One region of the Bacteroides zoogleoformans genome, then DNA from elsewhere that is predicted to be linked to it. Evidence: riboswitches for the same ligand, from Rfam matches in the RefSeq annotation. Region 1 holds a riboswitch; each other region holds the start of a gene.
What was found. Region 1 has a riboswitch for cobalamin ahead of C4H11_RS08790 (ribonucleoside-diphosphate reductase subunit alpha). Riboswitches for the same ligand answer to the same signal wherever they lie in the genome.

Region 1 (4,681 bases):
CGTTCGGAGTTAGGCGAAATGGAGATTATCTGTCCGCCGGATGCGGATTTCTCGGACAGAAACCTGCAATCTTGGTTGCGCAAGGTGATTGAGGAGGCCCTGCGGCGTAATGCGAAGATTGTTCTTCCTCCCCGTCTGTATATGCTTTCCGTGAAGCACAACCTGCCTTATAAGAGTGTGAAGATTAACTCCAGCAGCGGGCGTTGGGGCAGTTGTTCCATGCGTGGCAACATCAATCTTTCCTATTATTTGGTTCTTCTTCCCAAGCATCTGATAGATTACGTATTGCTTCATGAGTTGGCGCATACCCGCGAAATGAACCACGGCGAACGCTTTTGGGCTTTATTAGACAAGCTGACGGAGGGCAGAGCGGAAGCCTTGCGCATGGAATTGAAGCAATATCGCACGGAGTTTTGAGGTGTGCGTGCCTCCGGCTGTCAGTCCTGCGTCTGCGACAGTTGTTTCACCTCTCCGTTCTCTTTTTCGAACCGGTAGTTGCCTCCCTTCTCGCTCAATTCAAACAAGAAGAGCCGGTCGGTGAGGTTGTCCACAATCATCAGTGCGCTTTGTTCAGCAAAGCGCTTCACTTCCATTTCAAACGGTTCTTCCGTGATTCTCAGCTTTGTCAGCAGGCTGTCGTTGACGAGCAGGGAGAGCGAGTCACCGGCGAACCCTTTGGTCAGTGTGATGGTGTATGTCTCTGCGAAGCTTCGGTTCTCCTCTTTCTTTTGCTGCAACCTCATACTCATGTAAACGAAGATGACGACTACAAAAATCACGGCGAAAGCAAGGATGCCGTTACCTACCATAAACTGCTTGTTGGTGTTCAGACGGTGTGTCATAGTTGGAGTTTGTTTAGAGAATGCTGCAAATGTAGCGAATAAATTCGGATTGACTGCTTTTCAGTGTATAATAGAATGAGGAAAGGGGAGCGGATGTACCGATTGTTTATCATGCCCGAAACCTCTTTCTTCGAGAGAAACGGGGATGCGCTCCATCCCTCGCCAGAAACACTTCTGAGAGGGGTTGACCAAAGTATTATATAGATACCCTAAGTATAGGACTTAGGTAGCCTCGATACGGAACTGATCCTCTTTCTTCTTTTTCGTCTTCTCTTGCCTCTTTCAAGCGCTCTTTTTTTGGTAATATTTTTCGCAGTGAATGCCTTTTCTTTCCGAGAGTGGGAATCTGTACTTTTAAGTAGATTTAATAATGTAATAATTACAATTTGTGCTATCTTTGCCCCACAATGGTTTCGGGCGGATTTTCCCGCCGTCCGGATTAAAAGGGAATCGGGTGGAAATCCCGGACAGTCCCGCTGCTGTGAAGCTCCGCCGAAATTTCCGGCACAACCTGTTGCCACTGCATTCTTGAAAACAGCGTTTGAGATTGCGGGAAGGCGTTGGAAACGAGGAGTCAGTCAGAAGACCTGCCATTCTCGAAAAGCCGGTTCCGCTCGTGGGATTAGGGAACGGTGGCAAACTGTGTACGAGTATTTTTATTCAAATCTAAAAACATCACATGCAGATAGTTAAAAGGAATGGGACTGTGGAGTCCTATAACAGAGAGAAAATAGCCATTGCCATACGCAAAAGTTTTGTTGGCACGGGCAAGGACATTACTGACGAAGCCCTTCATGCCGTAACCGATGAAGTGGAGCAGTTCTTGAACCGGAACGAAGACAAACGTGCGGTGGAGTGCATTCAGGACGAGGTGGAGCGCAGTTTGATGGAACACGGCTTCTATGCCGAGGCCAAAAGCTACATACTTTATCGCTGGCAGCGCACCGAACGGAGGAAAGCCCTCACGCAGATTGTCAATGGAACAAAAGACGAGGCCATAGTCGATGTGCTGAAAGAGATACAAAACGACTTTCCGGGAAGTGAATACAGCCTGAACGTCTTGGCCGAGAAGTTCGCAGGCTTCTGCAAGCCCGACATGGCGGCCGAAGAACGGCTGGCGATGCTCATCAAGGCTGCCGTGGAACTCACCACGCAGGAAGCTCCCGACTGGGAGTTTATCGCCGCCCGGCTGCTCAACTTCCGTATGACGAAAGAACTGAAAGTGCAGACGGAGAAAGCGGATGTCCAATCCTACTACGACAAACTATGCTATCTCACGGACGAGGCTTTGTACGGCAGCTATATACTCAATGCCTATTCGAGGCAAGAGATAGAAATGGCCTTCGGCTTTATCCGTCCCGAACGCGACAAGCTCTTCAACTATTCGGGGCTGGACTTGCTCTATAAGCGATACCTCATCCGCACACGCTCGGCGGAGCTGATGGAGTCGGTGCAGGAAATGTTTCTGGGCATCGCCTTGCATCTGGCCCTGCCCGAAAAGCACGACCGGTTGCAGTGGGTGAAGAAATTCTACGATATGCTGAGCCTGCTGGAAGTGACCATGGCAACGCCCACCCTTTCCAATGCCCGGAAGCCCTACCATCAGCTCTCCAGTTGCTTTATCGATACCGTGCCCGACAGCCTCGAAGGCATATACCGCAGCATCGACAACTTTGCCACCGTAAGCAAGTTCGGCGGCGGCATGGGCATGTACTTCGGCAAGGTGCGCGCCACGGGTGGAAACATCCGGGGCTTCAAAGGCGTGGCCGGAGGTGTCATCCGCTGGATGAAGCTGGTGAACGACACTGCCGTGGCCGTCGACCAATTGGGAATGCGGCAGGGTGCCGTGGCCGTCTACCTCGATGTTTGGCACAAAGACCTGCCCGAATTCTTGCAGCTCCGCACCAACAACGGAGACGACCGCATGAAGGCGCACGACATTTTTCCCGCCGTGTGCTATCCCGACCTCTTCTGGCAGATGGCGAAAGAAGACCTGAACAACCAATGGCACCTGTTCTGCCCCAATGAAATCATGACCGTGAAAGGCTATTGCCTCGAAGATTATTACGGAGAAGAGTGGGAGCGGAGGTATCGGGACTGCGTGAACGACCCGCGCCTATCCCGCCGCAGCATGAGCCTGAAAGACATCGTGAGGCTGATACTCCGTTCCGCCGTGGAGACAGGCACACCCTTTACTTTTAACCGTGATACGGTGAACCGGGCCAACCCCAATCCCCATAAAGGCATCATCTACTGCTCCAACCTCTGCACGGAGATAGCGCAGAACATGTCGGCCATCGAATCCGTCTCTACCGATATCCGGACGACGGATGGCGATACGGTGGTGGTGAAGACGGTCCGCCCCGGCGACTTTGTGGTCTGCAACCTTGCCAGCCTCTCGTTGGGGCACTTGCCTTTGGAGGATGAGGAGCGCATGCAGGAAAAGGTGGCAACCGTGGTCCGGGCATTGGACAACGTCATCGACTTGAACTTCTACCCGTTGCCTTTCGCGCAAATCACGAACCACCGCTACCGCAGCATCGGTCTGGGCGTCAGCGGCTATCACCATGCGCTCGCCCTGCGCGGCATCCGTTGGGAGAGCGAAGAACATCTCCGCTTCATGGATAAGGTGTTCGAGCGCATCAACTATGCCGCCATCCGTGCCAGCATGGAGCTGGCCAAGGAGAAAGGAAAGTACGCCTGTTTTGAAGGAAGCGACTGGCAGACGGGCAGCTACTTCGTCAAGCGCGGATACGATTCGCCCCAATGGAGGCAACTGGCGGCGTCCGTTGCCACAGAGGGGATGCGGAACGCTTATCTTCTGGCCGTTGCCCCCACCAGCAGCACCGGCATCATTGCCGGAACCACGGCGGGCATCGACCCGGTGATGAAACGTTTCTTCCTCGAAGAGAAAAAAGGAGCCATGCTTCCGCGGGTGGCGCCCGGCCTCTCCGACAAAACCTATTGGCTCTACAAAGACGCCTATCTGCTGGAACAATCGTGGAGCGTGCGTGCTGCGGGCATCCGCCAACGGCATATAGACCAGGCGCAAAGCATGAACCTGTACATCACCAACGAATTCACCATGCGCCAACTTTTGAATCTCTATCTGCTGGCTTGGGAGTGCGGAGTGAAGACCGTATATTACGTCCGCAGCAAGTCCTTGGAAGTAGAAGAATGTGAAAGTTGTGCATCCTAACCAAAACGAACGATTATGGAAATAAAAAAACTGAAAAAGAACGCTCTTTTTAATCCCGAAGGCGATATCGAACTCCGCTTCAGGAAAATGATTGGCGGCAATACGACCAATCTGAACGACTTCAACAACATGCGCTACAAGTGGGTGAGCGACTGGTACCGGCAGGCCATGAACAACTTCTGGATACCCGAAGAAATCAATCTCACTCAAGACATAAAGGATTATCCCCATCTGGAGAAAGCCGAACGCACGGCCTACGACAAGATTCTGAGTTTCCTTGTTTTCCTCGACTCGCTTCAAAGCAACAACCTGCCTACCATAAGCGAATACATCACGGCAAACGAAGTGAATCTCTGTCTGCACATACAAGCCTTTCAGGAGTGCGTACACAGCCAGAGCTACAGCTATATGCTCGACTCTATTTGCAGTCCGGAAGAACGTAACGACATCCTCTATCAATGGAAAACGGATGAACATCTGCTGAAGCGAAACACGTTTATCGGCAATTGTTACAATGATTTTCAGAATAGTCAGGACGGTTTCACGCTGATGAAGACGCTGATTGCCAACTACATCCTCGAAGGCATTTACTTTTATAGCGGCTTCATGTTCTTCTATAACCTGAGCCGCAACGGCAAGA
Region 2 (4,681 bases), 550 kb from region 1:
ATGACGCCCTTGTCGGCCGTCAGAGAGGCGGTACTGTTGACAATAGTCCTTTTCCCGCTGCTCATGCCGCCATGTTCGTCCACCGTGACAAAGAGGTCGAAGTGATATTTCCCCTCATCGACTGCCGGTACGTCGGGAGTGGGCTCAGAGTTATCGTCAGAGCAAGCTGTGAACGAAAATGCCGTCATGGCTGCCATGAAGGCAAGAAGCGTAAATTTAATCTTTTTCATACTGTTTTACTTTTTATGGTTTTATGGATTGAAACGATTGGTTGATTCGGGATATGAGGCATCCCCATCATTCGATGAAGAGCCTGAACTTGGCCATAAAGGCCCGTCCGGGCTTTTGCAGTTTATAGTTGTCATAGACTGTCCGGTTCAGGAAATTGCTGCACTCCAGGGCGATGTTGTAGCGCCCGTGATTCCAGGAGCAGGTGATGTCGGCGTTACAGATGTGCTGGGTGGGGATACGGGCTTTGTTTTCATAGCTTCCGTAGGCTTCCCATGTAAGGAAATACCAGTGCACCCACTGATAGGAGCAGTTCAGGCGCAATTTGCCGCCGGGCAACACCGGATTGCCGAAAGTATAAGAGGCTTCGGCACCGCCGAACAGCCACGGGCGGTTGGGCACACGGTTGTTGTAGGTGGCCGAGGGCTTTCCGTCGCTTTTAAGCTTCTGTTGGTCGCGTGCGTCCTGATAGCTGATATTGGCGGCAAGCCTGAGCTTGGACTGCCAGTCATAACGCACTTCTCCTTCCAGGCCTTTGATATGTACTGCTGGCACGTTGGTGTATTGCATGGTTCCCTCTTTTTCGGCTACGGTGGTTTGGATATAATTGTCCACGTTTCGCAGAAAGGCGGCGGCTTCGTAATAAACCGTATGTCCGGCATAGGGGTGCCATGTGCCGAACAGTGAGACGTTGAGGTTGTCGCTGCTTTCCGGTTTCAGGGCCACGTTGGCATAGATGGTGGTACCGTTGCCGAGCAGTTCGCGGGCCACCGGCAACCTTACGCTGTGCTCGTAGGATGCTTTGACGGACAAAGGTTCGGCCACGGTATATCTTGCTCCGGCGCCGTAACCTGCATAGTTGCGGGTGGTGGAGCCTTGCACATTTCGGGAACCTGTGACACCGGGCCGGTCGGTCTGTCGGATGTTCGGGTGGTTGATGTAATCTTTTAGAAAGAACACGTTGTTCATCTTCCCATCAAGCAGCAATTGGTTGTAGGAAAGGGCTATGATGTGTTTGGTCACGGCGTCGTTCGAAGGCGTGAACTCTTCGTCGATCTCATCGTACCGGTCGTTTCCGATGCGGCTCAAGTGATAGTTCAGGTTGAGGTTATGGCGGTCGTTCAGCCGATAGTCGAGGTTGGTGCGCATGATGGTCAGCGGCCTTTTGTAGTGGCGCATGGAAGGTTGTCTGCCCATAATCTCGTTGCGCTGGCTCACAATGTAGCCGCCATCCCAGTAATACTTGCGGTAGGCAGTGTCGATGGTCAGGGAATGATCCCGGGTATGAGAGAAGGAGGCGCTCAACTGCATGTCTTTCAGAATGAAATGCCGTTTGCGATAGCGTGCCGCCACGTTCCATGCGTCCGACTTCCTTTCGGCCATTCCATACACCTTACTCTGTACGGAGCCTGTCTGCAATTCCTTGTCTGTCCGGGAATAAGAAGCTGAGACGAAGAGCTCGTCCGCCCATTTTTTTCCGGTTACTCCGGCCTCTATCTGCCCCCACAGCGAGAAGTAGGCATCGTGGAAGCGTTTGGGATTGCCGATGATGAAGTTATCTCCGCTTTCGTCGCGCATCTCTACGTCTTTCATCCGATAGTCGTTCTTCGAATAGTTCACACCTGCGGTAGGCCTGATGATAAGCCCTGTCTTGGGTTCTGCGATTTGCGCGTTGAGGTCGGCGCGGTGGGTGTGGAAAGAGCCGACGCTGTAAGAAGCATCCAGAAAATGTTTCTTTTCCTGCCTCGTAATGATATGAATGGCGCCTCCCAGTGCATCGGCTCCCAGAAATGCCGGAACCACGCCTTTGTATATTTCAATCCTGTCTATGATATTGACCGGCAGATTTGCCAATGAAACGCCGCTTCCTTTGGCATCCAGCGGCATTCCGTCCAGAAAATAGCGGATGGAGTTGCCGGACATCCCGTTGATGGAGAGATCGAAGTCAGAGCCGACCCCGCCTTCCTCTCTGACCTTGATGCCGGTTGTGCGGTTCACCAGATTATTAAGGTTATTCAACGAATTTACCATCGGCTTTACGTCGAGGGCACTGACGGTGAAAGCGCCTTCCTTGATTTTCTGCGTCCGGGTTTTGCCATAGACTTCTACGGCATTCAGCGCCACGGCATTTTCCTGCAATGTGAAATTAAGCTTTTTGTCCTGCCGGATGTCAAGAGACTGCTTCACGGCGTGATAGCCCAAAAAGGAGGCCACGAAGGTGTGTCTGCCCGCAGCCACTTGCAGCGAATATCTGCCGGAGTCATCGGAATACGTCCCATACGTTGTGCCCTCTACGGCAATGGCAGCCTGAGCGATGGGACTTCCGTTCCGGTCGGTGACTTTCCCGGATAGAGTGACTTTATTCTGCGCCGTAATACAGGCAGGCAGCAGCATGATGAATATCAATGACAGATAGGCGGTTATTCTCATTCCGATTCCTTTAGGCATTATAAACTTACTTTCAAAGGAGGCGAAAAAGAACAAAGAGAAAGATTCTCTCATTATAAAATGAAACAGGAAAACCTCGACTCGATGTTTTGTTGCTTTATTCTTCCCGAAAGCGCTAAAACCGTATCGTCTTGGCAGGTCTTCTGACTTATCCCTCTTTGAATGCCTTCCCGTCCTTATCGGCGGACAGTGGCTTGCAGAATACTCAAAGATGTTGAAAGGACTTACAGCAGCGGGTCTGTTCAGGATTTGCACCTGATTCCCTTTTCATCGCGTTTCTCTCCATGGAATGGAGGATGCGAACCAAAACCGGCGGCAAAGATAAGAAAAAAATAAACGTCTTTTTTTTGTATTGCTTACTATTTCCATTATCTTTGCGTTTGAATCGGTTCCGGATGAACGTTTCCGTCATTCGGATTAAAAGGGAATCGGGTGTGAATCCCGGACAGTCCCGCTGCTGTGAAGCTCTGTTGATGTCTTGAAAAGAACCTTTGCCACTGATACTTGCACCGCATGTATCGGGAAGGCTTCAAGATTAGGAGTCAGTCAGAAGACCTGCCATTCATTAAATGCTGCCTTTACTCGTGGGATTAGGAAGACAGTGCAAGGAACAATTGTCAACATTCGGATTTTGAAAGGTATGCCTGCAACCGGGGCATGTCTGCATTTTAGTGCACCGTAGAGTGCGATATACTCAAATGAAATCGAACCCGATATTGAATCAGTCTATGGCTGATGGCAGGGAAAACACGGCAATAGGCCTATATTAATAGCTGTTTCAATGTGTAAAGTGTGTATCCCCGGAGAAGTGATTTCTGTGGGGATACTTTACATTCTTTCTCAAAGCCCGATTATCGATTGTTTTAATATAATAATTTAGAAACTATGGATTTATTAAGAAACCTTTTTGAGGGTTATCCCGATCTTTGGGGAGGTGGAGTGGCTCACTCCGTTCTTATTCTGGCACTCGTCATCGCTTTCGGCATTATGTTGGGAAAGGTGAAGGTGGCGGGCATTTCGTTGGGTGTCACTTGGATATTGTTTGTGGGTATCGTTTTCGGGCACTTCAACTTGAATCTGGACGAACATCTGCTGCACTTCCTGAAGGAGTTCGGACTGATTCTCTTTGTATATTCCATCGGCCTGCAAGTAGGCCCCGGTTTTTTCTCTGCTTTCAAAAAAGGCGGGCTTACGCTGAATATGCTGGCCATGCTGGCTGTTTTCGTCAGCGTACTGATTGCCGTCCTGCTTCATATACTTACAGATATACCCATTACCACAATGGTAGGTATCTTGTCCGGGGCAGTGACGAACACTCCGGGGCTGGGTGCCGCCCAGCAAGCCAACAGTGACTTGAGCGGAGCAGACGCGCCTGAAATAGCTTTGGGCTATGCCGTGGCCTATCCGTTGGGCGTCATCGGCTGCATTCTGTCACTGCTGGCACTGAAGTTTCTGTTCCGTGTAGATGCGGGCAGGGAAGAGAAGGAAGCCGAATGCGGATTGGGGCAGCAGCAGGAGCTGACGGTCAGCCCCGTCTCTGTGGAGATACGCAATGAAGCCATAGAAGGCAAGAAGATAAAAGAGGCGAAGCCGTTGCTGAACCGCGCGTTTGTCATCTCGCGCATACGCCATTGCGGAGGCGACGGAGAAGCGGAGCTGGCAAGTGCCGACACGGTGCTGCATGTAGGAGACGAGATTCTCTTCATTGCCGACCCCAAGGACGTGGAGGCTATCATCGCCTTTCTGGGCAGAAGAATCACGGTGGAGTGGGAGAAGGTGGACAAGAAGCTGATATCCCGCCGTTTTCTTATCACCAAACCCGAGCTGAACGGTAAGTCGCTGGCGCAACTGAAGATACGCAAGAATTTCGGAGCGAGCATCACGCGCGTGAACCGTTCGGGCGTCGATTTGGTGGCGGCCCCGCACCTGCAATTGCAGATGGGTGACCGGGTGACGGTTGTGGGCAGCGAACTTGCGATGGGGCATGCCGAGAAGGTGCTGGGCA
Region 3 (4,681 bases), 290 kb from region 1:
GTATACCACGGCTTGGTGTAATTCTCCGGAATGTTGGCGCTCGCCTCGTAGCGCTCGCCGGTGTAGATGAAGCTGTAATTGGCCGTCCATTGGCGATAGGCGGCGGTGATGATGGCCGAAAAGGCATGCCACGGGACGTAGGGCAATTGTCCGCCGTAGAAGCGGCTTTTCTTGTCCGTATGGTCCATCGCCTTGTTGTAAGTGTATGTGACGTGAGAAGACACATCGGCCTTTCCCAAGCGCCAGTCTGCCTTTACCGAGGCATCAAGTCCCCAAATATGGCACAAGCCGAAGTTCATCATTGTCCAGCGGAACTGGTTGCTGGTGGGCATAGCCACGATTTTATCCTCCACTTCGTTGTAGTAGCCGTCGGCTTGCAACTCTATCCTTTTGAGGATGCGGCCGGGCCGGGACTTGCCGTATGTAAGCCCGACGTCGTACTGCGTGGTGTATTCGGGCTTCAATTCCTTGTTGCCGATGAAGGTATAATAGAGGTCGTTGAACGTGGGCATGCGGAATATGCGTTTGTAGAAAGCGCGAAGTGCAAGTTGGTCGGTCGAGGTGACGAATGGCTTGTAGCTGAATGCCACGGTGGGAGTCAGCTTGCTTTTATCGCCGGCCGCCCCGCCGCTCTTGCGGGTATGGTCGGCGGCATAAGTATGGAGCAGCGAGAATTGTGCGGAGAGCCTGTCCCAATGCAGACTTGCAGACAGGGCGGATAGAAACGTCCACCGTGTAGGATAGACAAAGTTCACGAGGTCTGCATTAAGATGGTTGTACTGTATGTCGTTGGAGAGGGAGACCGACCACCATTCGCATACATCATAGAGGTGCGAGGCCGAGAAGTAGGCTTCGGTCTGGCGATAATGGTTGTCGGTGTACATCGTGGTCACATCCAGCCGCGGGTCGCTGAGATAGTGCAGGTAATCGTAAGCCGCTTTGACATTTGCAAGCAGTGTATAACGGTCGGTGAATTGGCGGCGCAGCGAACCTTGTCCGAACACCGAGGTGTCCCATTGACGGTCTTGATGGCGGAACTTGCCGGGTTCTTCGCGCACGGCGGCACCGGGGAAGCCGCGTTCGCTGTTGTAGAAATAAACCTTGGCACGCCACTCGCCGCGGGGAATCCGGCCGAACAAAGCTGTCTCCATACGAAAAGCACGCACATCGCCGTTATGGCGTACCTCGGTGGTATCGTATCCGTTCTTTTTGGCATAGCGGAAACGGTAGCGTCCCGAAGTAGTCATATACTCGGTGCTGAGCTGGGAGCTGAGGTTGTCGGAAAGCTTATGTTCCCACAGGACAGAAGGGTTATAGGTGTCAAACGACCCGGCTTTGAGTGCAATATTGAGGTTATCTTTCTTGTCTTTCCCGGCAAATTCGGGCTTGCGTGTCTGCAGATAGACGGCCGATGCCGATGCGAAATCTCTGGCGGGTTGCAGAATGGTGGACTTTTGCCCGTTGTAGAGTTGCAGAGCCTCCATATTATCGAGTGAAAAGCGGCCTAAATCTATCTGACCGTTCTGCGCATTGCCCAGTTGTACGCCATCATAGAAAACTCCCGTATGGTTGGTGCCTAAAGAACGCACGTTGACGGTTTTCAGTCCGCCGATACCGCCATAGTCCTTGATTTGTACACCTGCGAAGTAACGCATGGCGTCGGCCACGCTGTGAACGCTCAGTCGTTGAAGCTCCTTGCCCGAGAGTTGTTGTACGGGGATAACGGCATGCCCGGTCTGCCGGGCGGTGATGACTACTTCCGATAGATGTTGGATACTGTCGAGGCGGCTCGGTCTGTCCGTCCCCCCGACACGCTGTGCCATGGCACACTCTGCGAGTGTACACAATGCAAGCGCCGATAGCAGGCGCTTGCTACGTATGAATATTCTTCTTGACATTTTTCAATCTTAGCCCATCCCGAGGGTGCTTTGAATGACAACGCAAAGGCAGGTCTTCTGACTTGTCGCCCGGTGGCAAACGTCTTCCCAAGAATCTCAGTGACATTGTGCTTGCCCGGAAACGCGACTTACAGCTGCAGGACAGTTCGGGATTTACGCCCGATTCCCTTTTAATCATCCGGTTGTGTGAAATTGAAAGTCCCAAGCAGGACAAAATCCAACAAACGCGATGAACCAAATGCGGTATAAAGGTATGATTTTTTCTTAAAAACAGCAAAGTTTTTTTAAGAAAAAATCATAAGTCAGCGACGCTTCGCAATAAAGAACTCTTTCATCAATCCGGCACACTCTTCTGCAAGTATTCCTTTCAGCACTGCCGTTTTGGGATGCAATGCTTGCGGCGCATAATGCAGATATCCCCGCTTCGCGTCTTCGGCGCCAAACACCAAGCGTCCCACTTGCGCCCAAGCGATGGCGCCGGCACACATCACACAAGGTTCCACCGTGACATAAAGCGTACATTCGTTCAGGTATTTCCCTCCAAGAGTCGCGGCAGCGGCAGTGATGGCCTGCATCTCGGCATGAGCCGTGACGTCGGTCAATGTTTCCGTCAAGTTATGTGCACGGGCCACGATGCGATCCTTGCATACCACTACAGCCCCCACGGGAACCTCTCCCCGCTCACCGGCCTTTTGCGCTTCAAGAAGCGCCTGCTTCATATAAAATGTATCGTCCACGAAAATATCTGATTTATTCTATCGGTTTGTCCTCATTCATTCTTGCTCCGCATATCCTCCGTATCAGCTCCGTATAACCTCCGTATATCCTCCGTATCAACTCCGTATCAACTCCGTATAACCTCCGCATAACCTCCGCTCCTATAGATACGGAGCAGGTACGGCTCCGACAGGGTTTTGATACGGCAAAGGTTCCTTCACCTCCTCATATCATGTTCGCCGAACAAGGTCGGATAATCCTCTTCCATGTTTTTATGGATGAACATGAGGATAGTCTCGCGCAGCCAACGCGACTTGTTCGTTATCTTATACTTTTCCAGATAACGGTCCACAATCCGCTGTTCTTCTTCGCTCATCAGGCAGACCATGCGCTGCTCGCGTTTCGGTTCTTCGGGCGTTGCTTTCACACACGCTTTGTCTCTCTTTCTCATTTCTTTTGCAAAATTACTTTTACTTCCGCAAAAACAAAACGAACCGGCATGTTTTTTACGCCCCGGACAACCTACAGGAATGTTTATCGAACAAATAAGGCGTCGGGACAAGAGAAAGGCTATAGTGTTTCTGCCGGCCGGTATTTTGACAGCAAATTGAAATCAACCGCTCGCCAAATCATAAGTTTTTCTTAGAATCATTTCTACTTAACGATTAAATATGTATTTTTGGGAGCCATTAAAAAACTTAGAAAAATGAAACTGAAACATTATTTTATTTTCATCCTGTTCACATTGACAACAATAGGTCTTGGTTCGTGCCACGATGATGACGACGCCATTCAGCCCGGCATAACCGGCCAAAGCTGGCAAGAAGGAAAGGCGGTAGAAATTACTCCGGGCGAAATATTGTCCGTCACATTCAATGCTGCGGCCAAATGGACGGCTACCACGAACTCTGATTGGTGCACCATACTTACTCCGTCGGGCGAAAAAGGGCCAAGCACGTTGAAGCTTTCAACAACCACCGGCACCTCCGAGGTGCGTACTTCGACCATCAGCATCAAAGTGGACGGATATTCCACCATAAACTTTGATGTAAAGCAAAACATCGGTGAAGCCCCCGCCACAGAAGACATGAAGGTCAATATCAAGGTGGCCGAGTATCTAAAAGCAAACTATCTGTGGAACGATGAATACAAGACATTGACCCTTGACTATACGAAGAATTATGAAGACTTCTTCTATGAGTCTCTGAAGTCCATGAAAACCAACACCTTGGATAAGAAGCCATACAAAGGAGATGATGGGAACACCTACTACAGGCTCTTCTCTTATATTCGAAAGAAAAACCCCGTCACCAAGACCCGTGCCAAGCTGGTGGAAAAAGAACTCAGCTATAGCTTCGGCATCACGGGCATCACTCCTTTCGGTATAGGCAAAGACTCTGTTTGCTTCGTCATACAAGGTGTATATCCCGACTCACCCGCTACGGCCGCAGACCTGAAGCGAGGCTCCATAATCGGCAAGGTAAACAATGAAAGGCTAAACGAAAGCAATTGGATAGGTAAATATTACGCATTGCAGATGCCGGATGCCATTTCATCTCTCACCTTAACGGAAATGGAGATTATAAAAGGAAAGTTGAAAGAAATCAAAAACATCAGTCTGACTTCGGACGCCATATACCTGAACCCCGTAATCACAAGCAAAGTGGCAGAGATAGACGGGCACAAGATAGGCTATTTAGTCTATTCGGAGTTCGAAGCGTCTTTCGACCAAGAACTGTTCGACGCTTTCAAGAAGTTCAAGGCTCAAAACGTCACCGATCTGATTCTGGACTTACGCTACAACGGAGGTGGAGACATCATGTCCGCCAACCTGATAGCAAGCTGTATCGCCGCCGAAGCCGCTGAAAGAAAAGTTTTTTCGAGCTTTCGCTACAATGAAGAAAGAATGAAAAAACGCGGCAACAAACGCGAGGAATGGAAGTTCGCATACCCCGACCTCTATTCCAATCTGGATGAAAAGCTGACAGAGGGCGGCCTCAGGCTGAACAAAGTATACTGCCTCGTGGGAGGAGGTACAGCTTCATCGAGTGAATTGGTAATCAACA

Region 2: linked by a shared signal. The riboswitch ahead of C4H11_RS11210 (TonB-dependent receptor) and the one ahead of C4H11_RS08790 (ribonucleoside-diphosphate reductase subunit alpha) in region 1 are both predicted to bind cobalamin.
Region 3: linked by a shared signal. The riboswitch ahead of C4H11_RS10010 (TonB-dependent receptor plug domain-containing protein) and the one ahead of C4H11_RS08790 (ribonucleoside-diphosphate reductase subunit alpha) in region 1 are both predicted to bind cobalamin.

The regions. Positions count from the first base shown of each region.
Region 1 covers NZ_CP027231.1:2,128,352-2,133,032, forward strand. Annotated here, with positions in the region: gene C4H11_RS08780 (YgjP family zinc-dependent metalloprotease) at 1-417, shown strand, start outside; gene C4H11_RS08785 (hypothetical protein) at 438-842, opposite strand; cobalamin riboswitch at 1,234-1,451, shown strand; gene C4H11_RS08790 (ribonucleoside-diphosphate reductase subunit alpha) at 1,522-4,041, shown strand; gene C4H11_RS08795 (ribonucleotide-diphosphate reductase subunit beta) at 4,057-4,681, shown strand, end outside.
Region 2 covers NZ_CP027231.1:2,679,600-2,684,280, forward strand. Annotated here, with positions in the region: gene C4H11_RS11205 (hypothetical protein) at 1-230, opposite strand, end outside; gene C4H11_RS11210 (TonB-dependent receptor) at 298-2,658, opposite strand; cobalamin riboswitch at 2,793-2,999, opposite strand; cobalamin riboswitch at 3,045-3,253, shown strand; gene C4H11_RS11215 (putative transporter) at 3,562-4,681, shown strand, end outside.
Region 3 covers NZ_CP027231.1:2,421,088-2,425,768, reverse strand. Annotated here, with positions in the region: gene C4H11_RS10010 (TonB-dependent receptor plug domain-containing protein) at 1-1,823, opposite strand, end outside; cobalamin riboswitch at 1,929-2,118, opposite strand; gene C4H11_RS10005 (nucleoside deaminase) at 2,201-2,617, opposite strand; gene C4H11_RS10000 (hypothetical protein) at 2,833-3,066, opposite strand; gene C4H11_RS09995 (S41 family peptidase) at 3,322-4,681, shown strand, end outside.